3 regions of the Desulfosporosinus meridiei DSM 13257 genome follow, and region 1 is predicted to be linked to each of the others. Evidence: riboswitches for the same ligand, from Rfam matches in the RefSeq annotation. Region 1 holds a riboswitch; each other region holds the start of a gene.
What was found. Region 1 has a riboswitch for cobalamin ahead of nrdD (anaerobic ribonucleoside-triphosphate reductase). Riboswitches for the same ligand answer to the same signal wherever they lie in the genome.
Positions count from the first base shown of each region.

Region 1 (8,000 bases):
AAATAATAATATAGATAGGGGAGATTAAGTTTCATTATATGTAGAAGCCTCCCAAAACATGATTAGCATCTGTTGGCATTATGGTTAACAAAGGTGGGCAGGAATATACACCTCGACAGAAATCCCTTCTCTATACTTGGTCTTCACCGGGAACGGTGGGGGCTTTTTTTAAAAGATAGGACCTTTTTCCTATTTTTGATCTGTATAGAGGATAAAGACTAAGCATTGCAGAAAAAGCCAATATAAGAGCGTGTGAGAAGGTGAATTATTATTTGATCATAATTAATGAAACCGTCTGTAGGCGGATAGTCCACTACAGAAATAAATGTAATTTAACCAGAGAAGATTTAGCCTCTAATGTTGGGGTCAACTTGAAACACCTTATCAGCATAGAGGCTGGATCAAGGATTCCTCGTATAAGTGAGCTTGTACAATTGGCTGCAGGACTAGGTGTCTCAATTAATGACCTAGTTAATAACGAATAGATATCCTAGATAAACTCTGTACCTACCTTAATGTGGGAGTAGAGGAGCTGTTGGAGCATAAAAAAGACGCCGGTAATTAGTAATTAGCCGGCGCTTTGTATAGTAAATTTATCGATACCATCTAAAAGGATAAAATGTATAGAAATACGTGGAAGGGTAATAACGTGGTCGATCTCTCGAAGCAATAATTGATGGATCATAGGAAAGTAAGTCAAGTAGCATATGAACAGCTCCCCTTTTATGATATAACATAATATGGAATTTTTAGAATGTTGTGCAGGAACCCTTTTAAGATATACGAAAGGAGAGCTCATTTGCTCTCCTTTTTGGTTATCTGTATATTTAGTTCAATGACAGACCTCTCGATTAATATTTTTCAAACAAGTATATTATCGTTGAATATGTTACATCCTAACAATGGGTTAAAAGTCTTGGAATGCGCACCACAAGCCACTTTGCGCAACTATTGATAAACATATTACAAAGGAGGTTTTATAGGTGTTTAAACATGTCAAAGATATGGAATATACCGTACATGTGGATAAACCGGATCCTCGGTTTGCCGTATTATTACTTGAACAATTTGGTGGCGGCAATGGTGAACTAAAAGCAGCCATGCAGTATTTTTCCCAGAGTTTAGGGTGTAATGATCCAAAGATACGAGATTTGCTCCAAGACATTGCTGCAGAAGAATTAAGCCATCTAGAGATGGTGGGTGAGTGCCTGGCGATGCTGATTGGCCCCGTCGACAATATTCCTAAAGACTTTTCGGCAAATCATATGGCCTTACTTGGAGGCGGCCCCCTTCTGGTAAACTCTGCCGGAGTACCTTGGACGGCAAACTTTGTAAATTCCACCGGGGATCTCTATACAGATCTTTCTTCCAATGCCGGAGCGGAACTCAGAGCTAAGTTAGTTTATGAGCGTCTTCTTCAGCAAACCGATGATGCCGGTGTGAAAGATATGATTCGATTCCTATTAAGTCGTGAGGAATCCCATAATTTTTCCTTCATGCAAGCCCTGGAGACCATAAAAGGAACTGGAGTAAATAAAGACTTCCGGGATTCCGATTTCTCAAAGAAATACATGAATATGTCAACAGGTCAAGGGGACAGCAGAGGGCCTTGGAACCAAGGTAATGAGTTTTCTTATGAAGAAAACCCTAATGAGAAATATGGTGGACCTGCTCAGTATGGTAAAGACCCTCAACAAGCGGGAGCTAGGGAAGTTCAGCCTGGGTATAATGACAATACGCGGAATAACCCACAATACTCTCAACCACAGCCTAATCCAAAACATTAAATATGTCCCCAAATAGACTTTTGATAGTCAAAGAGGCTAAATGTGCAATAAAATGCCATTTAGCCTCTCGCTTTTCTGCTGGTTCGCTTCCTATTAATTTAATCTGGACTAAGGTTATGCTTTAATAAACTCGTTTTACTAACAGTCAACATGGAATGTTGAGATAAAAAAATTCAATGCCCCTAGACTGAGGATTAGTTTAATAAGTGCGACATTTAATAAGTTTGATGAACCTAGTCGTTATGACTATGGGGGTTTTTTGTATGACTAAGGGGTTCCTGTTCATGATGATGGTCATGATTGTGGCTATGGCTATGGGCAAGGCCCAGAGCATGAGCCATAGTATGTTTTCTATCAGGAAGAGCATCAAGCCAACCATTATTAGCATCCTCTTTGCTGTCTAAGAAGCCGATATAAGGCTTGATATCAAGCACGGGAGTTCCGTCATAGGCATCAATTCCGGAAATTATTAGCTCGTTGCCGTGTATTTCTTTTAGCTTAACAATACTTAAACCCAAAGGGTTGGGCCTTTTCGCAGAACGGCTGGCAAAAAGTCCAATTTCAATTTCTGGGGCCCAAGGGGGTCGGGTAAGCATTTCGATGGGTGGAGTTACTTCATTAAAGTGATAGAGCACATAGATATAGTTAAAGGTTTGTAAGGTCTCAAGAGCGCGAGTATAGTCTGGATTTAATGTAATCCAGAAATCACCGGGAGCATTGGGTATAGGCTGTTGAGGAGCATTTAGTGCGAAATATGGTGTGTGAATTGTACCAATGGATTGGAATGTAACGGTCATATTCGACTCTCCTCTCTATAGTGGATTATCGATTTTCTCTAAAACAATCCGGTGGTTAAGCAGGGTCATATCTTTTATTTTGGCTTGAATAAATTTTTGCATTCCAAAGATGTCGATAAGCTTTAAGCCGTTTTCGTAAGGTTCAATGACATCGACTGACTCCATGAACATCACTTCAGTTTCGCCTTCTTTAAGATAGGCATTAGCTTCACACATTATCGTTACTCCTTTATTTTTAAAGTATTAAATAAACAATCAAGGGTTTAGCTTACTCTAAATTAATTAGTTTGTCTCTGAAACTTAAGCTAATCTATCTATTCGACACCCAAAAATTATATCCTGCAAAAAACTGCCCAATGGCTCAATCTAAAAACAATTCAATTTATTATACGGCCTCATGTGTCAGAAGAGAGGGTGTGGTTATATTTTTTACAATCATGACAATAGCCGTAAATCTCTAGTTTATGTCCGGTAATATCAAAATCTATCTTATTCTTCAAGGTTTTCATTAGTTCTCCTATGGGACAGTCATCAATAGAAATTAATTTGTGGCAGCCCACGCATAAAAGATGATGTTTATGCTCATTGTGATTGAGTTCATAGAGAGCTTTACCATCATCTGCTCGGTTGGATTTAATAATTAAGTTCTTTGAGGCAAAGGTATCAAGGGTCCTGTAGACTGTTGATAGATCAATGGAGGCTGTCTTATCCCGTAAAGTTATAAATAGTTGTTCTGCAGTCAAAGGAAATTCGGATTCTTCCAGGAGTTCAAGGATAGCATTTCTATGGCGTGTGCTTTTAATACCCTCCCGATTAAGTAATTCCTTATATTTTGAGTTTTCGTCCAACAAGATCATTCCTTATTCTTCAATTGCTTTATTATGTTCATTTTAATCCTTTTTAATATTTTAGCAATATTTACTCGATTAATTGTTTGGCGGGGGTTCATATTGAGATATTCGCCGATAAATTGGTTTATTACTGCCATTCACCGCGATTAAGAAGTAAAATAATGGTTTACAATTATAGATAATAGAGTATAATTTATTTTAAGAAATGCAAATGCAAGGCAGTTGCAAGTAGTGGAAGGGGTATTTTTTATGTGTGTGAAGAAGCCGATGTTTCTATGGATGGTCTTGTTAAGTATGCTGGTTTTAGTGTTAAGTGGGTGTGGGTCAAATAACGAAGCTAAGCCTACTGTCAGTCAAACCACAGATACTAAGAACGAAAAAGCTATAACCATAGCTGCGTCATTCTACCCAATGTATGTATTTACGTTAAATGTGGCTAAGGATATCCCTAATGTAAATGTAGTAAGTTTAACAAAACCTACCACGGGATGCTTGCATGATTATGCCATAACCCCTGACGATATGAGAAATTTAGAAGGTGCCCAAATCTTAGTCATCAATGGAGCAGGAATGGAGTCCTTTATGGATAAAATAACAAGTCAACTTCCGGATCTGAAAATCATTGAAGCTAGCGAGGGGATTTCCTTAATCGAAGGTGAAGGGGATGAAGGGGCGAATCCCCATGTTTGGCTAAGTGTTACGGATGCCATAACCCAGGTTCAAACTATCGGGAATCAATTAGCCGCCCTGGATTCTAGTAATGCTGCAAAATATCAGGAAAATACTAAAGCTTATGTCGGGAAGCTTGAAGCATTAAGAACTAAAATGCATCAAGCACTGGATGGAGTAAAGCAACGAAATATTGTTACCTTTCACGAGGCCTTCCCTTATTTTGCCAAAGAGTTCAACTTGAAGACTGTTGGAGTAATTGAACGAGAGCCGGGTTCGGCGCCGAGTGCCAAAGAATTGAGTGAAACCATTGAGCAAATTAAGGGTTTAGAAATAAAGGCCTTATTTGCTGAACCGCAATATGATCCTAAAGCCGCCGAAGCTATTGCCAATGAGACCGGTGCTAAAGTTTATACTCTTGATCCCATCGTAACCGGGCCAATGGAAGCCGATGCTTATATTAATCTTATGGAAACAAATCTTATTACATTACAAGAGGCGCTGAAATGAAACATCCAATCTGTGTGAATTCCGATTGCAAAATTTGCGAATCAAGTTTATGCTGTACAAAAATAAATAATTTCGGGGTTAAGCGCAGCGGAATAGAAATACTGAAGAACGTAAATCTCCACATTCATTGTGGAGATTTAACCGCTGTCATAGGTCCTAATGGTGCAGGGAAAAGTACTCTCTTGAAAGCTATCTTAGGAGAAATTTCTCATACGGGAGAACTTCAATTTCTTGATGCCAACAACGGAACCACAAAGCCCTCTATGGGCTATGTTCCCCAAAAGCTGGATTTAGATTCTACGTCCCCCACCAGCGTGCTTGATTTGTTTGCCGCTGCCCATACGAATCTCCCTATCTGGTTTACTTATCCTAAAAAGATTCGTGAACGTGTCAGAGAAAGCTTAGCTCTAACTCATGGAGAGCACCTTATCAACAAACGTCTGGGAGAGCTATCAGGCGGCGAGCTGCAAAGAGTCTTATTAGCCCTGGCCCTTGATCCTGTTCCTCATCTCTTGCTGCTGGATGAACCAGTGTCTGGGATTGATCAAAAGGGCTTAGAATTATTCTATCAAACTGTTTCGACACTAAGAAAGAATTATGATTTATCCATCATTCTAGTGTCCCATGATCTGAATTTGGTAGCCGAATATGCGAATCGTGTGGCCTTCGTCAATAATAGGACCATAGAATGCTGTGGGACTCCCCAGGAAGTCTTTACTAATGAAAAAGTAATTCAAACCTTTGGTTTAGATTGGTCAAATCGTTTCCAAAGGGTGGAGAAGGATTGGGTGGCTAATGCACTTCTGGTATAGCTTAGTAGATTTATTACTTCCTTTTGACTGGATGCAGTATGGATTCATGAAGAATGCCCTGCTGGGTGTTTTATTGGTAACTCCCATCTTTGGCTTATTGGGAACTATGATCGTTAACAATAAGATGGCCTTTTTCTCAGATTCCTTGGGGCATTCTGCCTTAACAGGGATTGCCATTGGGGTGATCCTGGGCAATGCCTTTCCTCTCTTGAATATAAAACCTATTTGGTCAATGATGGTCTTTTCAGTGCTGATAACTGTTGCTATCCTTGTGGTTAAAGAAGCCAATACAGCTTCTACCGACACCATTATCGGAGTTTTTTCATCTTCGGCTGTTGCCCTGGGCCTAGTGATCCTTACTCGTAATGGGGGGTTCAATAAATATTCAGGCTATCTGATCGGGGATTTCTTGAGTATCAGCCCCGCGGATTTATTGCTGCTTGGAATCGTTTTTGTACTGGTTATCTTATTGTGGGTTCTTATATTTAATAAGCTTCTCCTAGCGAGTATGAATCCATCCTTAGCCCGCAGCAGGGGAATTAAGGTTAAACAGTACGAGTACTTATTTGCTGTTATGATGGCGGTTATCGTAACTATTTCTATCCAGTGGGTAGGAATTCTGATTATAAGCTCCCTCCTAGTTATTCCGGCGGCCTCATCCAGAAATATTGCTAAAAATATTAGACAGTATCATATCTATTCCGTGCTGATTGCCCTTGTTTCCGGACTCTCTGGGTTAATCCTATCTTACTTCTGGGGAACAGCTACGGGAGCGACCATCGTTCTGATTACATCAGGATTTTTTGCTCTTACCTTTGGTTTGAAATTAAGGCTGGGTTAGACCTCTGCCATTGTCGAAGGCACCAATAGATAATGAAAATGATCACTTGGCTCAGGCAGGCTTCTCCAAATTATTATTGACACATTGGGCTGATGTACTATAACATAATAGTAATTGAATAATGGAAGATAAAGGTGCTAGTACTGTAAGTACAGCTTAAAAGGGAAGCAGGTTAAAATCCTGCACGGTCCCGCCACTGTAATGGGAAGATGTTTCACACGAGGCCACTGGGTTTATTTCGGGAAGGCGTGAAGCATTGATGATCCAAAGTCAGAAGACCTGCCTTTGTTGACGAACCAATAACTCTACGAGCGATAGGGGGGTTCCAGTAGTAAATGTGTATTTGGGAATATACGCAGCCTCTTGCCGCTCAGCGGCAAGAGGCTTTTTAGATTTACTGGGGGAGGGTTAAAAAGATGATTGAGCAAATTATTAAAAGAGATGGCAGACACGGTTACATCAGCAGGGATCATTTTAATTGTCCTGAATGTGGGGCTAAAGCTGAAGTTTGGTCGATAGTGACAGGATATCTTAGCGGCAAAAAACTACAATTTGGGCAAGAAGGAAGAATATAACCTGAGGAAAAAATTCGTAAATTGCGGAGGCGGTTTGATGAAGATTGCAGGATTTATGAAGACATCATTTGTTGACTTTCCCGGCAAGATAGCATCTGTAGTTTTTACCCAGGGTTGTAATCTAAGCTGTAGTTATTGCCACAATGCCGATCTTATAGAAGCTAAGGAGGATTTCAGGGGTATCTTTCCTGAAGAGATTTTTCAGTGGCTTTCCAGAAGAAAAGGGCTGATTGATGGAGTGGTTATTAGCGGAGGCGAGCCGACTCTGCAAAGTAATCTTAAGGTTTTTATCGAAGAATTAAAGGCCATGAAGCTCCTTGTAAAGCTAGATACCAACGGAACAAATCCGGATATTTTGAGAACTTTGATTAGCGAGGAGTTGCTGGACTTTATTGCCATGGACTTGAAGGCTCCTCTTAACAAATATGAAGCAATTACAGGGGTGAGTGGGTTGGAGCTATGGCCAATTCGAGAAAGTGTGGAAATTATTAAAAATAGCGGGCTTGCGCATGAGTTTAGAACCACATTTTGCCCTAATCTTGATGCTGATGATATACCCTGTATTATCTTGGATTTTGAGATCACTTCAAATTATATAGTTCAGAACTGTAAGGACACTGGTTTTCAAAAAGCAACTAAGAAAAAACAAGATTTAAGAAATTTGATTATGTACAATAACAAGAGCTTTGCCTTAGCCCTGCGAGGTTTTGGAGTTAGCTGAAAGTTGAAGGACTGTTCAAAGCTATACCGTATGTTTCATCTGCGTCGATAATCCCCTTGCTATGAAAGAAGGTTAGCTTAAAGGATTTTCCTGTTTATCCCTGCCTATCCTTTGAACATGGAGAATATAGTTCTTTCCATTTTTTCGAGTGTTCAATTTAATGAAGGAAATAGAAATGGCCTGTATAGTCTTATGCTATAACAGGCCATAGTTTTGAGTTGCCTTATCTCCTTTTCTGCAGGCTATGGAAAAGAATATCAGCCCCAACAAAATTGTGACGGTCAGATCACAAAATCATTGAGGCTGAAGTAGATATATATTCCAGAAGGATCTAACTTTCCTTGGCGAGTATGAGTTATCATTGTCGCACGTAAGATGCAGGAAGGTTTTGAAAGCTTCGTGGAAAGCTCGCAAAAGAATAAAATAACCTCCGAACA
Region 1 is NC_018515.1:492,689-500,688, forward strand. Features, by position in the region: gene DESMER_RS02280 (helix-turn-helix transcriptional regulator) at 261-485, shown strand; gene DESMER_RS24885 (helix-turn-helix domain-containing protein) at 488-565, shown strand; gene DESMER_RS02285 (manganese catalase family protein) at 984-1,787, shown strand; gene tsaA (tRNA (N6-threonylcarbamoyladenosine(37)-N6)-methyltransferase TrmO) at 2,021-2,584, opposite strand; gene DESMER_RS02295 (CooT family nickel-binding protein) at 2,600-2,800, opposite strand; gene DESMER_RS02300 (Fur family transcriptional regulator) at 2,980-3,441, opposite strand; gene DESMER_RS02305 (metal ABC transporter substrate-binding protein) at 3,685-4,614, shown strand; gene DESMER_RS02310 (metal ABC transporter ATP-binding protein) at 4,611-5,426, shown strand; gene DESMER_RS02315 (metal ABC transporter permease) at 5,410-6,267, shown strand; cobalamin riboswitch at 6,383-6,568, shown strand; gene nrdD (anaerobic ribonucleoside-triphosphate reductase) at 6,684-6,842, shown strand; gene DESMER_RS02320 (anaerobic ribonucleoside-triphosphate reductase activating protein) at 6,880-7,563, shown strand.

Region 2 (10,746 bases), 110 kb from region 1:
TTTGGCTCATTACAGCTTTTTAAAGCAGCTCGCCGGGGATGAAGTCATTGCCCGCCAAACCATCCCCGCTCCCGCCCAGTTTTTTGCGGAACTTGTGCGGGGAGAAAATGAACAGGAAATAGGGAAATGTTATCCGGACCGGAATGAACTCTATAAGGATATTTCCACCGCCTATCGCCAGGCCATTCTGGCCTTTTATGAACTGGGCTGCCGGAATATCCAACTGGATGACTGCACCTGGGGCATGCTCTGTGATAAAACCTTCTGGTCAACCATGGTGGGGGAAGGGTATGATGTTCAGGAACTTCAAAATCTTTACCTCCGGCTGAATAATGAGGCCCTTAGGGATCTGCCGGCGGATCTGACAGTAACCACCCATGTCTGCCGCGGCAACTACCATTCCACCTGGGCGACTTCCGGCGGCTATGATCCCGTAGCTCCAACCCTGCTTGGCCTGGAACAGGTCTCCGCTTATTATCTGGAATATGATACGGAGCGGGCCGGCGATTTTGCCCCGCTAAAAGAAGTTTCCGGTGATAAGCAGGTGGTTCTGGGGCTGGTCTCCTCAAAAACCGGACAACTGGAGGATAAGGAGCAGATCATTGCCCGCATTCAGGAAGCGGCCCGGTATATTCCCGCCGACCGTCTGTGCTTAAGTCCCCAGTGCGGCTTTGCCTCCACTGAGGAAGGTAATATTCTGAGCGAAGAGGAGCAATGGGCGAAACTTATCTTGGTTAAGGAAATTGCCGAGGAAGTTTGGAAGTAAGAGGGGTAGAGTATACAGACATCAGTTGCAGCAACAAGGGCTGAAGCTTCGTACTATGTAATCTAAAAAGCCGTCACTGGGTGTGGCGGCTTTTTTAAAACGGTCAGAGGTACTAATCGTATAATTACATAGTTTCCTTCTATATAATAATGAAGCTGTTTCTAGCTGACCTGCCGCTTGCAATCCAAACCAGCGTCACTTATGGCACTGGTTTTATTTTCTGGAAGACGTAAGCAGATGATGATCTTGAGCTAGGAGACCTACTTAAGCCAACGATCCGATAACCTAGGGATGATAGGAGGTGTTTTGACCTTTGTTTTTGGGATTACTGTAGTACCTAAAAATGGTTAAGCTTTTTACGCTTCAATGTGGTAAAAAGCTTTTTTATTTCGGTTTTACTATCAATGGCTTCGGATTCCTGGGCAAGTTTGTTTGCCGCGGGCAGAAGCGGGTGCAGCTGCGTCAGGAATCGACAGTTTTATAACGACGGGATTCTCTCTATTTAGTCAAAATATTCTGTTGACTCAAGCTGTTAATTGGTATAATGTAGGTGATAATCAAGAGTCGAAAATTTAACTCAACTTAATATGTTGAATATGGTTGCTTAAAGCATCAAAATGGGAACACTGGTGAAAATCCAGGACAGCCCCGCTACTGTATGAATGACGAATCCCTTATAAGAATCCACTGGGTAAGCCCGGGAAGGCAAGGGAGGAGGATGATTTCGAGTCAGGAGACCTGCCATGTTCAAAAGTCACAACTCTTTCGGGGGAAGGTAAGTGTGGTAAATTAGAGTAATAGATGCGGACATCTTACTTTAGCGTGTCATGTTTGCGAAGGGCCGAAAGAATCGGCTCTTTTTTTGTGCTCAGAAAGTACGGTTTGCAGTGTCTTCTGGCGCTATAAGATTGAGGTGAGGCGAATAACAAATTAAGCAAGGGACAAGCTCTAAAAACTGAATAGCTGATTAGGGTTGCTGAAAAGCATTAATAAGGAATCCGGTGCGAAGCCGGAACAGCCCCGCTACTGTATGAAGGACGAATCCCTTATAAGAATCCACTGGGTAAGCCCGGGAAGGCAAGGGAGGAGGATGACTTCGAGTCAGGAGACCTGCCCTGATCAGGATCATAAGTCTTTCGGGGGGAAGCAAGTGGATCAACTTAGCTGTGGATGACAAGAACTAGGAGCAGGCTTTAGGCTACCTATTTTTATCGTCATCTTTACAGTGTGGTCACATTATCCCAGAACCGAAAACATCGGTTCTTTTTTATTGAGGCGGAAATTTCAGAGGGAAGAAAACAAATTAATTCGAAGGGGGATAGCCATGTTAAAAATCAAACAAAAGTTTCTTGGTTTAGCAATGACTTTAACCTTGGGCCTGACCTTCTTTGTCGCTCCGGCACCGGCTGAGGCAGCTATGGATACTCTAACCTTTGCCGATTCCGAGCATTTTAACATCTTAGGTGAGATCGATGACGAAGTCACGAACATCCAGGTCGTCGGCTTAGACGGCACTACCGGGATGACGGAAGAAATCGCCGATCCGGAAAACATTCAGTGGACCACCTCAGACTCTTCCGTGGTTAAGTTCCTGGACGGGACAACGGAAGTCGCCACCATCGACGACACAGATACCGTCAAAATCAAATTGCTGGACGAAGGCCGGGCCTATATCACGGTTCACTACGACGCCATGGAAATCAGCGCCTACGTGGTAGTGGAGTCGGACAGTGCCGCGACGCCCAGCATATCCGGTATTTCCGTTCAAGTGGATGCCCCCGGCACGGCAAATGACCTTTCTGTCACCAACCAAACCGTGTACCTTACGGACCTGGCTTGGCTGGCCGATCAATACAATACCCTGCAGAAAAATTGCTCGGCCCTGCACGCTTTAGCCATGGCTGGAAACACTCATTATTCCGACCCCGACTGGGCGGAAAATAACCTCACCCTTTTTAACGGCGGCGGCTATGTCTACGGCATCGGCTCCGACTTCGATTCCGGTGTGGAAGGCTGGCAGTACTATGTGGTACACTCCAACAGTTCAATGGATGTTCCCGATTATCCGGCCTCCCGTTATGAGCTGCAATCCGGCGATACCGTAGTCTGGGAGTATAAATGGCTGCATTAATTCACTGAGGCGGAAATTTCAGAGGGCAGAAAACAAATTAATTTAAAGGGGGAAAAAGTGTGTTTAAAACCAAACAAAAAATTCTCGGTTTAGTAATGAGTATGGCCCTGGGGCTGACCTTCTTTGTCGCTCCGGCGCCGGCTGCGGCGGCTACGGATATGCTGACCTTGGCCAATTCCGATCACTTTACCATTTTAGGCGAAGTGGACGACGAAGTATCCAATATCCAGGTTGTCGGTTTAGACGGCACCACCTGGATGACGGAAGAAATCGCCGATCCGGAAAACATCGAGTGGACCACCTCAGACTCTTCCGTGGTTAAGTTCCTCGACGGGACAACGGAGGTCGCCACTATTGACGACACGGATACCGTTAAAATCAAACTGCTGGACGAAGGCCGGGCCTATGTCACGGCTCACTATGACAGCATGGAAATCAGCGCCTACGTGGTAGTGGAAACAGACGGTTCTGCGACGCCCAGCATATCCGGCATTTCTGTTGTCGTAGATGCCCCGGGTACGGCAAATGACTTTACGGCTACCAATCAAACCGTGTACCTTGCCGACCTGAGCTGGCTCACGGATGACAGCAAAACCCTGCAGAAGAATTCCTCTGCTCTCCACGCTTTAGCCATGGCTGGAAACACTAACTATTCCGACCCTGACTGGGCGGAAAATAACCTCACCGTCTTCAGCGGCGGCAGCTATGTCTACGGCATCGGCAGCGACTTTGCCTCCGGCACGGACGGCTGGCAGTACCATGTGGTACACTCCAACAGCACAACGGACGTTCCCGCCTATGCCGCCTCTGTTTATGAGCTGACATCCGGTGATACCGTAGTTTGGGAATACAAAGGCTGGTAAGTTAAGCTCTTTTGCCCTCTGAAATTTTAATATAATTCTGCCGCTCAAGTCAGGAAGGGAATACCCCTTCCTGATTTAGGCGTTTAAAAAATTATCTATAAAAAGTAATTTTGGTTAAAATTACCAATTAACTGGGGGAGATAACATGAAGTTTGCCCACAAAGGGCTGAATTTGTTCTTAGTCCTTCTTTTAATAATCGGCTCCGTCTGCCTGCCGGCAGCCGCGGCCCCTTCCGGTTCGGAAGCAGGGGAGGCGGAGGCTTCTCTGACAAGTCAGAATGCCGGCCGAGTCTTAACAGTAGAGCCCAGCCGGGAAGCTTATCAAAGCGGGGAAACCCTTGTCCTGAAGGCCTATTTTGGTACAGCGGAAAACCCGGCCAACGGGGGGATTCAATGGTACTATGCTTTAGAATCCGGAGAGGAGCAGTCCTTAGAGGAGGACAGTGCCCAGCTCAGTTTTGTCGTCCCGGAAAATCCCGGAGAGAGTGAACTGGAGATCACCGTTTCCGCCCTCTGGGAAGGGGAGACCCAGCAGGCTGTTCTGCGAGTGTTGCCGGAGGAAGAAATCCCTGGGTTAAAGTCGGAGGCCCCCGAACTTATTCAGGAGAATACCGAGAACCAAGGAAATGAAGAAAACCCCGCCTTTCGGGAGCCCTTAACGCAAGAGACTCCCCAGGCTCAAGTGACTTTGGAGAGTCTTGGCGGACAAGAGCTTATCCTCTCTTCGCCGGACGAGCACAATCAGGTGCAGTTGGGCGGCACCTTGCCCTTGATAGTTCACGATCAGGCAGGCCATGAAGTAACCACCTCCTCGGCTCTGGTCTGGACCAGTCAGGTGCCGGAGATTGCTGCCGTGGGCAGCAGCGGGGCAGTCACCGGCAAGCTGGCCGGCATTGTCTATATCACCGCCGCTTTGCAAGAGAATCCGGAAGTCAGAGGCAGTCTGGCGGTTACAGTGGGAGACAGCCTCGACCCTGAGCCGGTGATTGTCGCCCGGATGCCCGCCAACAACCAGAACAACGTTTACCCGGGCTACAATCCCCGGGAAGTAAGCCTTACCTATAATCGGCCCATTGACGGCGAGGAAACGGTCGGAGCCTTTGCCCTTTATCTGAGCACCGGTTCCCTGATTAGCAGCTCCCTCCCTGTCGCCTGGGACCGGGATAATCCCAACAAACTGTCCGTCAATTTAAGTAAAACTCTTTGGAGTGAGGCCGAGCCCGGCTCTGTCACCCTGGCCTTCAACAAAACCTACCGGTTTGAGGCTGGGGCGGGAGCGGTTCCTATCGCCGGAAGCGGCAAGCAGTCCCCGGCTATTACGGGAACGGTTTCTTCTAATCCCAACGCCTGGTTTTTTAAAACAGGCAACCCCATCAGCCTTGCTCTTTCACCCAGCGGGTCCAATGCCAGGCCGGCTTCTCTGAAAGTCGGTCAGAAACTCACGCTGACGGCAACCATCAGCATTCCCAACCCTGTGCCCCCGGAAACGGAATTCCGCCTGGACTGGCAGTCGGAGAATCCTCAGGCTGTTCCTGCGGACGGGACTGAGCAGTATACTCCGTCAACCAACGCCCAAGGTCTGGTCAGCAAAATAACCGTCACCAAAGAGCTGACGGGTCAGGACCTGGGCAAGGTAAAGCTGACGGCCGCCCTCCGGGGAATGCCTGCTGTCTCCAAGGACTGGTATGTGGAAGTCCAGGCCAAGTATGATCAAAAGCTGGCCCCTCTTTGGACCTATTCTGTGCCAACGCCTTATCAGGGTTATGGCAAGCCGGCAGTGACAGCGGACGGTTCCAGCTATACTGTTTTAACTAACATCTATGACGTTAGTCAGGATGGTGATGGTAAGACCACTCAATACCTTCTGGCCCTTGACCCCGAGGGAAAGCCTAAAGAGGGCTTCACCTCCCCTACTCTCACCCAAATGTTCCCGGCTGTGATAGCCGAACAGGAGGGGCAGGAGTATGTGCTGGCTGTCCGGGAGAAAAGCCTCCTGGCTCTCGACCCGGACACCGGCTCCGTAGTCCGCCAGGTGGACCTGCCCTCCCCGATTATGGGTATGCCGGGCCTGGGGCCCCAGGGGCAGGTCTATCTAAGCTGCCGGAACAATGCCCTCTACAGCCTGGATTTGTCCGGCGGCCAGTGGACCTGGAGCTTTCCCGTGGTAGAGCCCATTGTCAATACGACCAATGGCATGCTCTATTCTTATTCCGCTCCTACGATAGATTTGGACAATCAGGTTTATCTGGTCCATGGCGATACCCTTTCCGTGCTAAAGGGCTTGAGCGGCGAGCTCCTTTGGGAATACAAAGCCCCTGCGGCCGCTTCTTTCAAGACTCAGGTTTCCGTAGACGAAGGGGGTCGGGTCTACCTGACGGACAGTGCCGATCAGATCTACTGCCTCAGTCCCCCGGACGGGGACTGGCCTGTCGGTTTAGTCTGGCGGAACAGCTCCTGCCATGATGTAATGGTCTTCCCTCCCCTGATCCTCCCCGATGGCCTGCTGGTCTCCAGTGACGGCAGACTGGCGGAGCTGGAGCTGGACACGGGAGAGCTTAAAGCCAAAAGCTACGCCATTGATTATTCCCTCTATGTTCTTTATCCCCAGACTGGACCTGATCCTCAGCTGGGAGCGGATGGGCTGATCTACACTACTAAAGGAATCTATGATTCCGACGGAACAGTGGTAGCCTATTATGCCGAGGCTAACCCGGCCTTTCCTACCTATGGTTACAGTATGTTTAAGTTGTCGGAAGACGGTACCTTGTACAGAGCCGTCGCGGACGCGTCGACTTACTATGCTCTGGAGAGGGCACGGCTTTACGATGTAACGGGAGCCGTTCCTGTTCGGCTGGTGAGCGGTCAGTCCCAGCTGACCCTCTATTCCGGGGAGACCGGGCGGATACAGACCCAGGTCCTGGACGGGGAAGGGGTCAGTCTCCCCGGTGTGACTCTGGAGTGGTCCAGTGCCGATTCCCAGGTAGCCTCGGTGAGCAGCGACGGGTTGATCACCGCCGCCCAGCGGGGAGCGGATCAGGAGCCAGTCACTACCGCTATAACGGTTAAGGTCAAGGACAGCACGGACCCTGCCCTCAGCCAGACCATTGAGGTCACGGTGCTCCCCCAAGCTGTTCCCGCAAGTATGGTTTTTGTCTTTGACGAAAATGTCTACACCGGCCGGACAGTGAGCGATTATGAGCCGGTGGGGGAAACCTTGTCCGAAGTCCAGGGGGAGGCCTTCCGGCCCATCCGGGTCTTTGTGGCGGACCAAAGCGGCTTCTTTGTGCCCAAGGAATTAATTAATTGGGAGCTGATCAAGGACGGGGATGAAACGGGAAACGTGGCCATGCTCAATTACCAGGGTGGCAGCGGCGATATGAATATCCGCTACAACGCCAACCTGACGGGCACGGCCCTGGGCACCCTTACCCTGAAAGCCAGTCTGATCAGCAATCCGGAGATTTACTGTAGGGTGAAGCTGGAGGTTCTGCCCGCCCCCTATGAGATTCTCTGGCAGATTCCCATCGGCGGCTCCTACGGCAAAAAAGTGGCTCAGTTGGCGGCGGGTCGTAACGGGGAGATCTTTTCCGTCAGCCAGAACCAGCTCCAGGCCGTGCGTCAGAGTGACGGAGCGCTTTTATGGACGGCCGATCCCGGCAGTTATTATGGAATCACCCTCAGTGCTCCTCAAGTGGACGAAGAGGGCAACGTCTTTCTTTATGCCTCCAATACCACGGCGGTTGTGGCTGTGGAGGGAACGAGCGGCCAGACTCTGTGGGGCTTCACGGCCCCGGGCAGCGACCCGGTGACCCGGCTGGTTTTGACCGAAGACAGGGTTCTGGCCCTCGCCCAAAGCGGACGGATCTATGAGCTGGACAAAGGGAAAGGCAGCCTGCTCCGGAGTCAGCCCTTTGCCGCCGGCGGGGAGGTCAGCGGCCTGGCTGCTGTCGGAGATAAGGTCTTCTACAGCCTGGGAGCGGAGGTTTACGAGATCGGTGACAATGGGGAAGGGCGTACGCTCTACAGTCAGAGCGGGTCGGTTCTGAAGCTGGAAGGCAGCTCACCTCAGGGAGCTTTAATCCTGCAGGAGCAGAAAGGCAGCCAGGTCAGTCTGCTTTCTCTGGACCCCGCTCAGGAAGACCCTCTGGAATGGACTTATCCCCTGGCTGAAGCGGTGACGGTCACCATCGCTGAAGATGGGATGATCTACGCCGTGTCCGCTCCTGCCGACAGGGAAGAGAAGCACCTCTACTTCCTCCGGTCCGACGGGACCCCTCAGGCCGACGGGGTGTTTCAGGCTGAGGACTGGGGGGACGGGGATCAGGGGCTCTACACCCCTGTTGCCGGCGGCGATGGCCGGCTGTACATTCCCCTGGTCGGCCTCTATGTCTTTAACCAGGATCTGAGCTGTGAAAAAGGGGATATCCTGACTCCTCTCTGGAAGGCGGAGATCAAGGATGAGTTTTCTGAGTGTATTCCCCGTTCCATGGCTGTCAGCGGCGAGGGCGTGGTCTATCTTTCCATGGGCGAAATGGGTTTGCTGGCCCTCCGGGGTACGGACCTTGCCGGCGGCGAGGGCCTGGAGCTGAAGGTCAGCCATGAGGCCCTGAAACCGGGCAGGCTGCAGGAGCTGAAGATTAAACTGATTAATCACGAAGGGGAGGCCTGCTCCCTGCGCCTGACCGTTACCCTCCTGGAAGGGGCGGAAGGGGAGCAGGTGCTCAGCTATTCCTCCCTTACGGATAGCCTGGACTCAGGGGCGGTTAAGGAATACCCGGGCAGCGTGAGGATTCCGGGGAGCGGGAGCTTCCGGATTAAAATTCAGGCAGCGGTGCCGGATCAGCCGGAAGCCCGGCAAACGATCCTGCTGCCGGTTCAGGCTCAGTGAGGAGGAGAAGCATGGTGATACAAATGAAAAAAATTCGGGCGGTTCTGGCCTGGTTTATGGTTCTTACCCTCCTGTGGAGCGTCCTGCCCGCCTCTGCCCTGGCGGCAGAGGGGGATATAAGCCCCGACTGGCTCCGCTCCTACTATAAGAATGTGGCGGATACTTACAGAAATGATGATCTGCCCACAGTGGACCGTCAGGGTCAGGTCTATACCGTGGATTCCCAGGGTTACATCTATTGCATCACCCCGGAGCGAACCCTGAAGTGGAAGGCGGACCTGGGACAGGCCGGGGCCTATTATGCCCTGGGCGGGGTCGGTCCGGTCATTGACGGGCAGGGGATCTGCTATATGGCTTCGGGGGACGGCCGGGTCTATGCCATTAACTCGGCAGGCCAGGTCCTCTGGACTGCGGCCATGGAGGGACAGGAGACAGTGGCCCCGGGAACGTCTCCCGCCTTATCCGCCGCCGGCGACACCCTCTATGTGGTCTCTGACAGGAGTCTCTATGCCCTGAACACGGCCGACGGCAGCCGGGCCTGGATGGCTTCCATCTCCCGGGGACTGAATACGCCGGTGGTTTCCCCTAAAGATGGGGTGATCTATGTAGCCGGCACCTCGGCTCTCAATGCCGTAAAACCCGACGGCACCCGGCTGTGGGTGAAGGTTCTCAATGACCTGCCGGATATCGAAGGCCGGGGGGATTACCCCATCTATGTGGGAAAAACCAACGAGCGGAACTCTCCTGAAAAGCGGATGGCCGTGGATGAAGAGGGAAGCGTCTACTTTATATCCTTAAATAACACTAAAAGCGCTTTGGGAAAGGTTCTGACTCAGAACAGACTCTGGGCCTTTAGTTCGGAGGGCGCTGTTAAGTGGTACCGGGATATCGACACGGTGGTCAGTTCCCCGGCTTATTACCAGGGGACGGTGTATTACCGGACCGCCCGCAACGAGGTCTATGCCCTCGGGTCGGCAAGGGGCGATCTCAAATGGAGCTATCAGGCCCCGGAAACCATGCCGGTTGCCACTCATGTAGACTTCAGGTCCGCTCCGGCCATTGGGCCGGACGGCACCCTCTATGTGCCGGTTTACGACAAGATCTACGCTTTTGCGGATGAGGGCGGGAGTGCCCGGCTGAAGTGGAAATCCCAGCCTGCCCAAGGGGATATCTACCTCAGCGCAGTGGCCGGCCCCGGACCTCAGGGGGAGCTCTATGCTCTGGTAGGGGGCGGGAGCTTTCTGGCCCGCTTCACGGACCCTGAGTTTACCCCCGTCCCCTGGCGGCTGGAAACAGAAGCCCCCCAGTGCCTCTTGTTTCCCGGGGGCAGCTATCAGATCCCCGTCTATCTCCTGGACACCTATGACCGGCGGCTGTCCTTAAGCAGTCTCAGCTGGACCAGCAGTGATCCTGCCGTCGTCGGGGCGGAGGAAGGGCTGTTAAAGGCAAAAGGAGCGGGGGAGGCCACCGTCACTGTCCGGCATCAGGACAATGACCCGGAGAATAACCGCCTGCAGGCGGAAATCCAGGTCCGGGTGGTGCCGGCGGAGTCGGGCTTCAGCCTTAGTCTGACCCCTGCCCAGCCCGTTGTCTTAACCGGCCAGAGTCTGCCTCTCCAGGCTCAGATCCTGAGCTCTGAGGGTGAAGTAGTGCAGGGGGAAAGCATCGAGTGGAAAAGCAGTTCCCCCTTGGCGGCGATTGACAGCCAGGGCTTGGTTACCGCCGGTCAGCAGGAAGGGACGGTCTTAATCAATGCCCGGGTGGCAGCCCATCCCCAATTGCAGGCGACGCTCAATCTAGAGGTCAAGGCTTACCAGGTAACCCCTGTGGACAGAAGCGGAATTGAAAGGGCGATCGCCCTGACCGCCGGCTATGTCAATGCCAATTCCCGGAGAGGAGAAGCCTTGTCGGACTGGGATGTCTTCGGGCTTAACGCCTGCGGGCCGGAGTGGCTGTCCGCCGCTGACCGGGATGGATATTTGTCTCAGCTGACAGTAAAGGTCAATGAAAGCGGCGTCGGCAGCCAGCTGACGGATTACGCCCGGGTTTCCCTGGGGGTCCTCTCAGCCGGCGGCGATCCCTATGATTTTGTGGGGGA
Region 2 is NC_018515.1:600,080-610,825, forward strand. Features, by position in the region: gene DESMER_RS02800 (5-methyltetrahydropteroyltriglutamate--homocysteine S-methyltransferase) at 1-766, shown strand, start outside; cobalamin riboswitch at 1,347-1,526, shown strand; cobalamin riboswitch at 1,720-1,898, shown strand; gene DESMER_RS02805 (DUF4430 domain-containing protein) at 2,091-2,897, shown strand; gene DESMER_RS02810 (hypothetical protein) at 2,957-3,760, shown strand; gene DESMER_RS02815 (outer membrane protein assembly factor BamB family protein) at 3,906-8,648, shown strand; gene DESMER_RS02820 (outer membrane protein assembly factor BamB family protein) at 8,660-10,746, shown strand, end outside.
Region 2: it holds a riboswitch for cobalamin, as region 1 does, so the genes downstream of both, DESMER_RS02805 (DUF4430 domain-containing protein) here and nrdD (anaerobic ribonucleoside-triphosphate reductase) in region 1, are expected to answer to the same signal.

Region 3 (10,746 bases), 120 kb from region 1:
TTGACCGAGTAAGGTTAATAAGACTTGCCAGGGGGAGAGCTCTGCTGAGCCGGCGCTGATGGCATAGAGAGCGAGGACTCCTGTCATAGCCGCCAGACTCAAGAAGATTAATTTTTTCTTCCAAGTATAGTTCAAATAATGGTTTGTAGTCCCGCTATCCAGTACACTTTCATTATGAACCAACTCTAATCACCTCTAAGTTACTCTAATCACTTTCCCAGTTCCAGCTTTTTAAATCCGCCTAAATCTTTGGCCATTTCTGCATACAGGGGCTTGCCCAGCAGGAACTGATAAATTTCATCACTTTTCTTAATCGGATCGATGTCTTTAAACTGTTCCGGAAAGATTACTTTTCCTGCGTAATAGGCGTCGGCAAATGCCGTGTCGATATTAGGGTTATAGTTGTTAAAGGGAATCAAATTATATACCCGGTCATTTTTCATGGCCTGCAAGGACTGGTAGAAAGCAGGGTTTTTCTGATAGTCTTCTGTAACCAGGGCATACCCCCCGGCATCAAGAAACAGAAAATCCGGATTCCAGCTGATGAGTTTTTCCTTATCGATCATAACGGTTCCGTTTTTGCCTGTTTCATCAGCAACATTTTTTGCCCCAATGTACTTAAATGGCGGGTATTGTGCTTGAGTGCTTTCAATCCCACGTGCTCCTTTCATGCTCACAGCACCTACATAAACTTTTGCTCTGTCCCCTTCGGCAAGACCTTTCGTCCGTTCTCCCAAATCATTTTCATTTTGTTTAAGATAAGCAACCACCTCTTGGGCCCGCTTCTCCCGGCCTATGATCGAACCGATTAAATTAAGAGAACGATATAGATTATCACCAAAGGTCGCTAAGTCCCCATAGCTTAAAGCGACTACGGGAATACCTGTTTTGGCTTGCAATTGATCAGCCTTTTCTTTATCGACAAGAGTACAGACAAAAATCACGTCCGGCTTGACACTAACCAAACTTTCCTCGTTGGGTGCAGTATCCGGTCCTCCCTGACCAATACTGGGCAGCTTCTTTAAGTCAGGATAAGCCATCATGTAGGATCTTCCCGGGTTTGATTTCTTCTCAACCTCTTCGATCCCAACCATCATGGCTGCTCCTTCGATATAAGTCACTAACCGTAATGCCCCCGGCCCGATGGCCACGACCCTTTGCGCCGGAACCGAAAACTCAACTTCCCTGCCGACTAGATCCGTAATCTTTTGTTTTTGAACCTGGGCTGTTGTGGGAACTGTGCCCCCTTCCTGCTTACTTTCAGTTCCTCCACATCCCGTTAAAAGTAATAAGGACATCATTAGAAGCAAGAATTGTACCGTCAGTTTTCTCATTAAATGCATCCTCTCCTTTAGTTTCATAAAAAATAAGACCACGAAGCTGACTTCCTAGGGAAGCCAGACCTCCATGGTCTTATTTTAAAAATATTTTGTTTATTGTTTCTACATTAAGCCAAAAATTCCTTTTCATTTTTTGACAAATAAATAATTTTCTTATGAAAATGTCTAAGAACATCTCAGGTAAGTGCTTTGCTTTGTCTGGATAATTCTTCGAGCTCGTCATCAATATCTATAAGCTTAATAAGCCACTGAGAGCGCTGTTCCCTTTCTGATATAAGTTTCCCTAAGATTTCCTCTCGGGCATTCTGTAGTACTTTCCGCCGCTTTTCTATCTCCAGAAGCTTATCTAAGTGACTCATTTATCGCCCTCCTAATGTAATAAAATACTCTTACTGCAAAAAAATAAGACCATAAAGGTGACTTCCTTTGAAGTCAGACCTCCATGGTCATATATTCACAATATTATTAGTTCTATAGAAATCAAGAAATTCCTGCCTTCTCAACAAAGTTGCAAGGATTCCTTAACCTGTTTAGAGAATATTGAAATCTATAACCTATGAAGCACAAGTGGAGATTATTTTCTATACGGGGTCTGGTGACTTGAGTAGTTGAGAGTTACTTTTTTAAAGGGGGGCACTTAGATGACAACTTCCTATCCTCTGGGTATTTTTTCCTGGTTCGGTTACGTACTTCCTTTTCCGGAACGACTTAGATTAATTAAGGAAGCCGGATTTGAGGCTACCTCTATCTGGTGGGAGGATGAGGACATCCCCTGGCCGATGAAGAAGGAGAGCATGCCTGAGTTGGTCAAAGATATGGGGCTTATCTTAGAAAACCTGCATGTACCTTATAATGAATCCAGCGAAATGTGGTCAGAGAACAAATCCCTGCGCTCGGGATTTATCCAAAGACATATCCGCTGGCTGGAGGATTGCGCAGACTACGAAATTCCCATGCTGGTAATGCATTTGACGGAGGGCCAGATCACGCCAAAGCCCAACGATTTTGGTGCCGAAAGCATGTTTGAACTCGTAAGGGTTGCTGAGAACCTGGGGGTGACCATCGCTATCGAAAACACCCGCCGCAATGATAATGTCCCCTATTTGCTTTCTAAAATTCCATCCGGCTCTTTGGGCTTTTGTTTTGATAGCTCTCATTACTTTCTAACGGATAAACCGGACTTCCATCTTCTTAAGAATTTTGGCCGACGACTTGTCACAACTCATCTGTCGGATAATGACGGTCTGGAGGATCGGCATTGGCTGCCTGAAGAGGGTATTATTGATTGGGCCCAAGTAGCCCGGCACTTTCCAACCGCTTATCGGGGATGCTTAACTTTGGAGGCCTATCCGACGGCGGAGGAGCGGGAAAGCCCACCCCAGTTATTTCTTAAAAAAGCTCTGCAAAGATTAAAAACTCTCCACAGTTTATTAGAGCGGGAAAGCTTGCCTAAATAGAGTTGCAGCTACTGATGATTTGATCAGGAAGTAATTGCTTGGCTCCTAAGGTCGCAGCTTTTTCCGGAAATGAACTTTTTCGTGCTTTTGTCTGAGTTGTCTGACCCAATTCCCTTTGTCTTCGTACATTTCTCCCCCCAAAGTCTTAATCATGCGTGTCCCATTCACCGTCTGGGCTTCCGGCACCCCGTAGAAAGAATTGGTTAACTGAGTAAGTATCGTAACCACTCGATTCTTCCTCACGATAAGCACGACTTGGTAACCTTCTCTGGTAGGGTCTGGCGCCAGATAATATTTGATGGATCTTTTCATTTTATTTAATATACAAGCTACCTCATTAGCTTCCTCAAAGGAGACCTCTCGCGCAGTTTGTAGCCACTCCTCCATAAAGCGATTCACCATGAGGGGGTCTAATCCCAGTCTAGAGACAGCTCCTTCTAAGCTATGCACTGTGGCCGTAATCATAGATAATCCTCCTCCCATCGGTATGAATGTCCCCTACTAGAGGTCAAGAAATTTGCGCTTAGAGTAACTTGAAAACCATAAAAAAGCAAAATCCCTCTACAGCTACCTGTAAAGGGATATGGTTACTCCACTAGCCGGATAATGTCACTGATTTTCCGGCGTAAACGGCACCTCCCCTATCTTCCGTAGGTTCCTGTGTAATCTGTAACGAGCAGGTCTCCTGGCTTAAGTTCATTGCAGCCCTATGTCTTCCCGGTTGCCCAGTGACATTGTATAAGGCCGCTCACTACTACAGTGGCGGGACCGCGTCAGCTTAACTGACTTCCCTGTCAATACTTTCTTTATAAAAGTACACTCGTTACATATTTAGTTTTTCGAGAGTATTTGACGAATAGACAAATTTAAGTTTCTAATCCAGAAGTCATCATCGTGTTCTGGGAATGTTTTGGAAATACTGTCCGAATCACGGATTAAATTTTTTCAATATTCCTACATTTCTACGTAGATTCTAAAATTCCTGCTCCCGAAAAAAATCTTGCAAATTTTTTTGTCAGTGGATTGAGTAAGTTCGTTGTTGATTCTTGATTATTCATTGTTCATTATTCATCAAGCCAAACTTGATCTTAATTCGTTCCAGCTTTTTGATCCAAGGCTTCGCCAAGATCACCAGAAAGATCAGGGTCGAAAGAGCGTGGGTAAAGTCAAACCAAAAGCTGGAGATATAGGCTGCTATGATAGCCTGATAGGTAATGGGCTTGATAAAACCGACGATATACCATATATTCATGACCCAGCCAAAGCCAAAGCCAGTGGCAAAACCAAAGACTGCTAAACTCAACCTGCTTTTCAGCCAGCCGGCATTTCTCAGCATACCGGCCACTAAGCCGATCATACCCCAGCAAAACATCTGCCAGGGCGTCCAGGGCCCTTGCCCGAAAAACAAATTGGAGGTAATAGCTGCTACGGCACCGGTTAAAAACCCGGCTTCCGGACCAAAGGTCAGGGCGGTAATGATCACAACAGCTGAGGTAGGTTTAAAATGAGGAATGGGAGCGAAAGCTACCCGGCCCAAAGCCGCAATCCCTGCCATCACAGCAATAACCACCAACTCCCTGGCTTCCGGTCTGCGTCTCTCAAAGCTTAGAAAAAAGGGAGCCATAGCCAAGATGATCAGGATCACGCTTAATAAGCCATAGTTCTTATCCCCCTGCAACGTCGAAAGAATTAAGGCGCAGGGTACTGTAAACATTATGGCCCAGCGGAGTATGTGGATGATTCGACTGCCCTTGTTCTTAGGCTCGACCTGGTTTAACATTGTTTCACATCCTGTCTTTTGCCAGCACCAGACTCTTCCTTCTCCAAGGGAGAGTCTGGTTCCGTTGCTCCGTTTTACTCTCCCAGCCAAGTTTGGCCTAAGTCTTTGCCTAAATCACAGGTATAGTTCCACTCAATTATATCCCCCGGTTTGAGCTTATATTCTCCGCAGCCATAATTAGGATATACTTTGTTGACACAATACATCCAGCCGCTCAGGGGCCCTCCGTCAAACTCATACAAATTATTGATTCCTTGGATATAGGGGGTTCCTTTCGACCCTTCATACTCCATGTGAATCTTATGTTGGCGTACTACCTGCTTCAAAACATCAAATACTACTTCCCCTTCTTTGAACTCCACCACAGTGGGGGCCAGAATAATCCCATCAGCAGGCACAACCTCCTGATATTTTTTATCCTGATGAAGTCCCTTATCAACGGCAGTTTGGCAATTAATTGAGAAGGTTACTATGTTTTTGGGGTTGGGATTGAGGTTAGGATCGGGACTAGGAGGGATAGGATTCACGTTTAAATCAGGGGCCGCCGGAGCAGGAGCCGGAACAGCAGCTAATCCATTTGTACCTGAACTTGAGCCGTTGGGGCTGGTTGAGCTGATAGCTATTGTTGGCTTACTTTCCTGATTAGTTGTGTCGGGCTGCGGTGGCTGACTCTGGGAAGGGCTGGCCCCCTGTGAATTCTGAGCATTCTCAGGAACTTGGCTGCTAGGTTCTTGTTGATCTGCGTTTTCCTCGCTAGGTTTAAGTTCACCTGTCTCTCGGCCTGAATCTGCAACCCCTGCAGTGTTCGCCCCTGCCGGCAGATCCCCAGTGGGTGTCTTAGCTCCACATCCGGTTAATAAAAGAGACATGAGTATAACCAGGATAAGTACAACTGACTTAGGTTTTCTCACATTTACTCCCTCCTTTTGTACGATAAAGCTAATTCCTGCGAAGGACATTGTCTTCGGGCTCGCTTACCAAATTTGCTAAAGCTATCATGGTGTGCCGCTTGGCAGTATCTGTTTCAAAGTCTGCAGGGTATTATCTGATACAACGGCTGCACCGCCTAAAACATAGGTCTCCTTGATGAGATTGTCAGCACTTCGAAGAAGCTGTTCCTGCCCATCTGTCAGACCATCCTCGCCGGAGGATGCACCTGCAGTCAGCAGAATCCAGGCATTAGACTGACCGGCTACAGCTGCCCCGGCCAAGGCATCGGCAAAACCCCCTCCGGTAGCCACAAAGAGTTTTGTGGGGTTAGGCTGAAGCTGACTGAGCACGGCTGCATTTGTATCGTAAAGAGTCTGACCGCTGTAGCGCTTGGGAGCAGGCAGGATCTGCTCTAATTCCTGAGGGAGTACAGCCCTGCCGCCAATCAGCAGGGTTTGCTTAATTCCCAATTCTGCAATAGCTTGCTCAGTGGGTTTGGGGAGTTGGGCTGAGTTATCGGCATAAAGAATGGGTACGCCGTTATAAGCAGCCCAGGCGGAGATGGAGAGGGCATCGGGGAAGCTGTGGACATAATCCCCGCTGACAATCACAGCCTGACCTGAACTTCCCAGGAGTTTGGCAATTTCATAGGCAGTAGCGTAGTGATCTTGGCCGGACACTCTCTGAACTTCGATTCCTGCTTGACTTAAAGCCCCGGACACTTGTTGACTGATGGCCCCCTCTCCCCCCATGATCAGGACTTTCTTGGCTCCCAAGGCTTGGATTTGATTAAAGACTAGCTTAGGCAGTTGATCCGAAGGAGTTAACATGAGGGGGGCCTGGTACTTCTTAGCTAAAGGCACTGCGGGCAGAGCATCCGCCGAGACGTCCCCCCGGGCCAGGATAACGGTTTCTGCTCCTTGGGGAAAGTTCTGTTTAGCAATTTCCACAGCTGTAGCGTAGCAGTCTGCTCCGGCAATGCGCAGGATTCCTGAAACTGAGGGCGAAGAGTCCGACTCTTCGGCAGGCAGGGTCAAGGAAGGGGTTTGCTTTTCAGGATGATAGTTATAGAGGCTGGATTTATTGTCTTGAAATCTTACATAGGCTGCTAAAGCAATCAAGGCTTGTTCGGAAGCCATATTGTTGGTGCTGCCCTCGAGAATATGCTTAAAGCCTCCATCCTCTGCCCGAAATTTCAGCAAATCCTTTAACAGGGTGTTGGAATTCTTAATAAAGCGAGAGTCTGTATTGATGTCGATCCCCATGGCACAAAGAGCGATAATCGTCTGGCAGACACTTTCACTGTTCTTAGCGCCCCAGGATTTAAAGCCTCCGTCTGCTTCCTGAACTTGAGCCAAATAAGCGACGGCCCTGTCCACCACAGCTTTCACTTCAGGCTGCCCTGCCCGATAATAGGGGGCCAGGGCCTGGATGACCATGGCGGTTATATCTACATCCCCCTTGCCCGTTCCATCCAAAGAATATCCGCCATCGGCCAATTGCTTGCTCAAAATAATGCTTAAGAGTTTTTCCCTCGTCCACTTGGCGTTCTCAGGCAGATCATACCCACCGCTGTCCAGGGCGATTAAGGCAAAGATCGGCCCGTTGATACCCTGAGCTTCAATATCAGTAAAGTTGTAGATTTCAGCGATCAAGTCCTGACCGCCATAGTCCCGCGGATTCCCCTGAGCTGCCCCGACGGCCAAGCTGATTCTGGCCAAATCTGTCACCTTGCGCAGAGTAGAACTCCAGTTTTGCTGCAGGTATTTTTCGTTTTCGGCCAGATAAAGATCAAGACCATCTAACCGTTCCAGTCTGGCCAAACCGATTGTCGGCCAATTATAGACAGTGGGTTCGACAATTTCCTGCTCAGCTGCTTTTTCAAAAGTAGCTTTCAGAAAACTTCTTTCCCATTTTTCCAAATCCTTAATTACCGAATCTACGTGGGAACGATTCGCTATTCCTTGATTGCCCGAAGTCTGAGCTTGGGCTTCTGCGATGAGGCCGTTAAGCAACACACTCCAGAGGAGCAGGCAAACCAAAAAAGCTCCCAGTCCTTGTTTTATTGTCTTGTTCATTTTTATATCTCCTTTACCTAGTTATGGACCCGGAGCCAGCCCTGCTAAAAAGACTGACTCCAAGGCTTGATTGAACTATTTTAGGGCGAGGGAGTGAGAGCAGAGCGCAGGCTGCTCTCCTGATCCCCTCTGATAATTCCTTCTCCGCCAAAAATAATTATTTCCGGCTGCTCAGCTTGATGCTTCAGCAGGAAGTCCGAGGTGACGCCGGGTATTCCCGTGTCTACTAAGAGAATAGGAGAAAGGGTTCGGGCAGCCAGATTGCCTGCTGCCAGGGCATCCGCAAAGTTTAACCCGGTAGCTACATAGACTTTGCTGGAATTAAGCTCTAATCCTTCAGCAATCTTAGTGGCTGTCTCATAGATATCCCTTCCGCCATAGCGCACAGCCTCTGGCAATTGCTGAACAATTTCTTCCGGTACAACAAAGCTGCCTCCCACAACCAGAGTCCTGGTTACTTTCTGTTCCGTCAGTGCCTGCTGAGTAGCAGCCGGCAGAGCGGTTCGTTCGGTAAAGAGAATGGGGATACCATGATAACCGGCATAACTGGAAACCGCCAGGGCATCGGCATAGCTGGCGGGCCCGCCGTTAGCGATCACAGCCTGGCCTGTGGTTCCCAGAGCTTGGGCAATCAGAGCGGCTGTCTCGTAGAGATCCTTCCCGCCATAGCGAGCTACGTTTTCTGCTCCATAAAGCTGATTAAGCCGGTCTTGGATTCCTTGAGAAATTACGCTGGTGCCTCCAATTAAGATCACTTTTTTCGGCTTTAGCTTCTGGAGCTGTTCAAAGGTGGCAGGAGTTAGCTCCGTAGCCTCGGTGAGTAAAATCGGGGCCTGGTTTTTATAGGCTAAAGGTACCGCTGCCAGGACATCCGAATAGGCGAAAGCATTGGCCAGCAGCACCTGATCCGCTCCGGCTTTCCAACCGTAAGCAGCTGCCAGATTGGCGGTATCAAAGCGCTCTTGTCCGGCAATCCGCCGCGGAGCAGGAGCCGTGTCCGCCATGACTGCATAGGTGGAAAAATGATAGATGGTCAAGGAAAGGGTCTTAGCAAGGGGATCGTATACACCGCCCTGTTTGGCCCAATCCCCCTTAGCTGAATTCCACCAGTAAATGGCCAGCTGACGGGTGGATACTCCTTCAGGCAAATCTTCAGAGCTGATGGGGAAGGTTAAGGTCACCGGTGCAGCAAACTCAACGCCTTCCTGACCCTGACCCACCAGACCAAATTGACGCTGGTATTTGATAGGATCAAGCACCAGCGCTCCCAGCTCAGCCCGGGGAGGAACTGTCACCTGTCCTACCTCCACGGAAAACTGAACGGGACTACTTTGCTGCCGGAGAGCACCCGGGGGTATGGTCAGCTGCACCCCATCCTTAGCTTTTAAAATTGTCGGCTCAGTATTCTCCGGATTGACTGCCGGTGTGTCTTCAGGCAGCCTGGCCCCTGCCAGTTGTTCGGGAGTAACCTTTTCCAGAGCAGCCAGAGCCTTTTGGTTATAGTCCGTATAGTCTGTAACCGGGATAACTTCTTCAATAGGAACCGCAACCTCCGGCCCCTTCACCGTCACCGAGGCTTTTTCTGTGCGGGCCACAAGGGGAAAGTTATACCCCTTATAAGAAGAACCGGGATCGACTTTGTCGGCATAAACTGTGAAGCTGCCTGCTTTATTCATCGTAATCTCTGCCTTGCCGTTGCCATCCGTAGTATAGGTCTGAGATCCCACGTGAACCGTTGCTCCGCTTACGGCCTTCCGGGTGCTGGAATTCCCCCCGTCAACGCCCTCGTTGCTTTTGGCGGTAACTTCCACCTCCAGGGTGTCTCCGGTGTTTAAGGAGGTCGAGCTTAGATCGAGATAGCCGAAGGAACTCTTAGTATCCCCATAGAACCATTCCACCGTATCCCCATCGTCAATCTCCCAGACTCCGACCCCTTGATTAATCAAACGATCATTGACCCGAACCAGCCAGCCGCAGGTAGGGTGCTGGCCTCGAAAATCGAATTCCTCTTCTCCTGCCATGCGGGCTACATAATTGTCGTTGGAAGTAACCTTATTGTCTCGGATATTTTTCTTATTCCAAGCTACTATGGTAGCCATTAAGACCGTGGGATAGCTAAACGAGTATTTTTTTCCATCGGGATCAGTGATTTCGTACTTCCCGCTTGTCTTATTCTTGTAATCTTCGGGCTTAAAGCTGATACTACTGTCAAACACGGTTCCCCGGTAGCCTTCAATCCGCATCCTAACCTGACAGGTGTCCACATCTTCTACCGGCGGCGTCACTGGCCCATCTTTGGAAACCACGACCACCAGCGGAACCGGGCGAATCAGATTGCCGTCCGTCTGCGCCGTAATTTCATAGGTGCCTTCTTTATCGGCCCGGAAGCTGACCTGCCCATTCCCATCCGTATATTGAGAGCCTTGGGTGCTGCCGGCAAAGCTGATCTTCTGATCCTCAGCGGTCAGATACCGACCGTTTGTGTATTTCTCCAAAGTCACACTGATCTCTGTGCCTACTTTTACCGAATCCTCTCCCTCCAGGCTGAGCCGGGTAAGGGTTGGGTCCCAAAGCTGGCCGCTGACCATGACAATTTGATCATTTTGCTTCAGGGGAGTGGTGGGAAGAGCCATCCCGCCTGTTCCGTTAACCAGCCACTGCCAGTCTTTCTCCTGATCCTTGCCGATCCAATTGATCATACCGTTAACCACTTCATAAGGAACGGAATTGTCATCCAGGGCCTTTCTGACTGCTGTCAGAAGGGTTGTTTCCCTATCGTAAATTTCCACGTTTTTGGGGGCTAAAAGAGTCTCCTTCAAGCCTTCCACCCGGACGCTTACCGCAGCCTGACGGGCATCATTGACCTTCAGACTTTCTTGGCGGTAAATGCCGTTGCTGGTGACGTTGACTTGATAATCACCGGAGTCCATGTCCACAAGAAACTGGTACAGTCCGTTGGCATCGGAGAGGGTTTGATCTAAATAACACCTATCTCCGTCCAAGCTGCGGGTAATCACCAGACTTACCTGAGTCTCAGGGGTGGTTTTACCGTTGACCGTAACCTGCCTGCCCTCGGCATAGACCGACAAGGTTAAGTTCTCCTGATAGGCGACCAGCCGGTTAAACCCTTCCGGCACGGAACCGCCGCTCTGAGCTAAAGC
Region 3 is NC_018515.1:612,160-622,905, reverse strand. Features, by position in the region: gene DESMER_RS02865 (FecCD family ABC transporter permease) at 1-183, opposite strand, end outside; gene DESMER_RS02860 (iron ABC transporter substrate-binding protein) at 210-1,334, opposite strand; gene DESMER_RS02855 (hypothetical protein) at 1,517-1,699, opposite strand; gene DESMER_RS02850 (sugar phosphate isomerase/epimerase family protein) at 1,982-2,797, shown strand; gene DESMER_RS02845 (hypothetical protein) at 2,843-3,262, opposite strand; cobalamin riboswitch at 3,456-3,636, opposite strand; gene DESMER_RS02840 (ECF transporter S component) at 3,852-4,577, opposite strand; gene DESMER_RS02835 (DUF4430 domain-containing protein) at 4,652-5,488, opposite strand; gene DESMER_RS02830 (cell wall-binding repeat-containing protein) at 5,573-7,585, opposite strand; gene DESMER_RS02825 (cell wall-binding repeat-containing protein) at 7,666-10,746, opposite strand, start outside.
Region 3: it holds a riboswitch for cobalamin, as region 1 does, so the genes downstream of both, DESMER_RS02845 (hypothetical protein) here and nrdD (anaerobic ribonucleoside-triphosphate reductase) in region 1, are expected to answer to the same signal.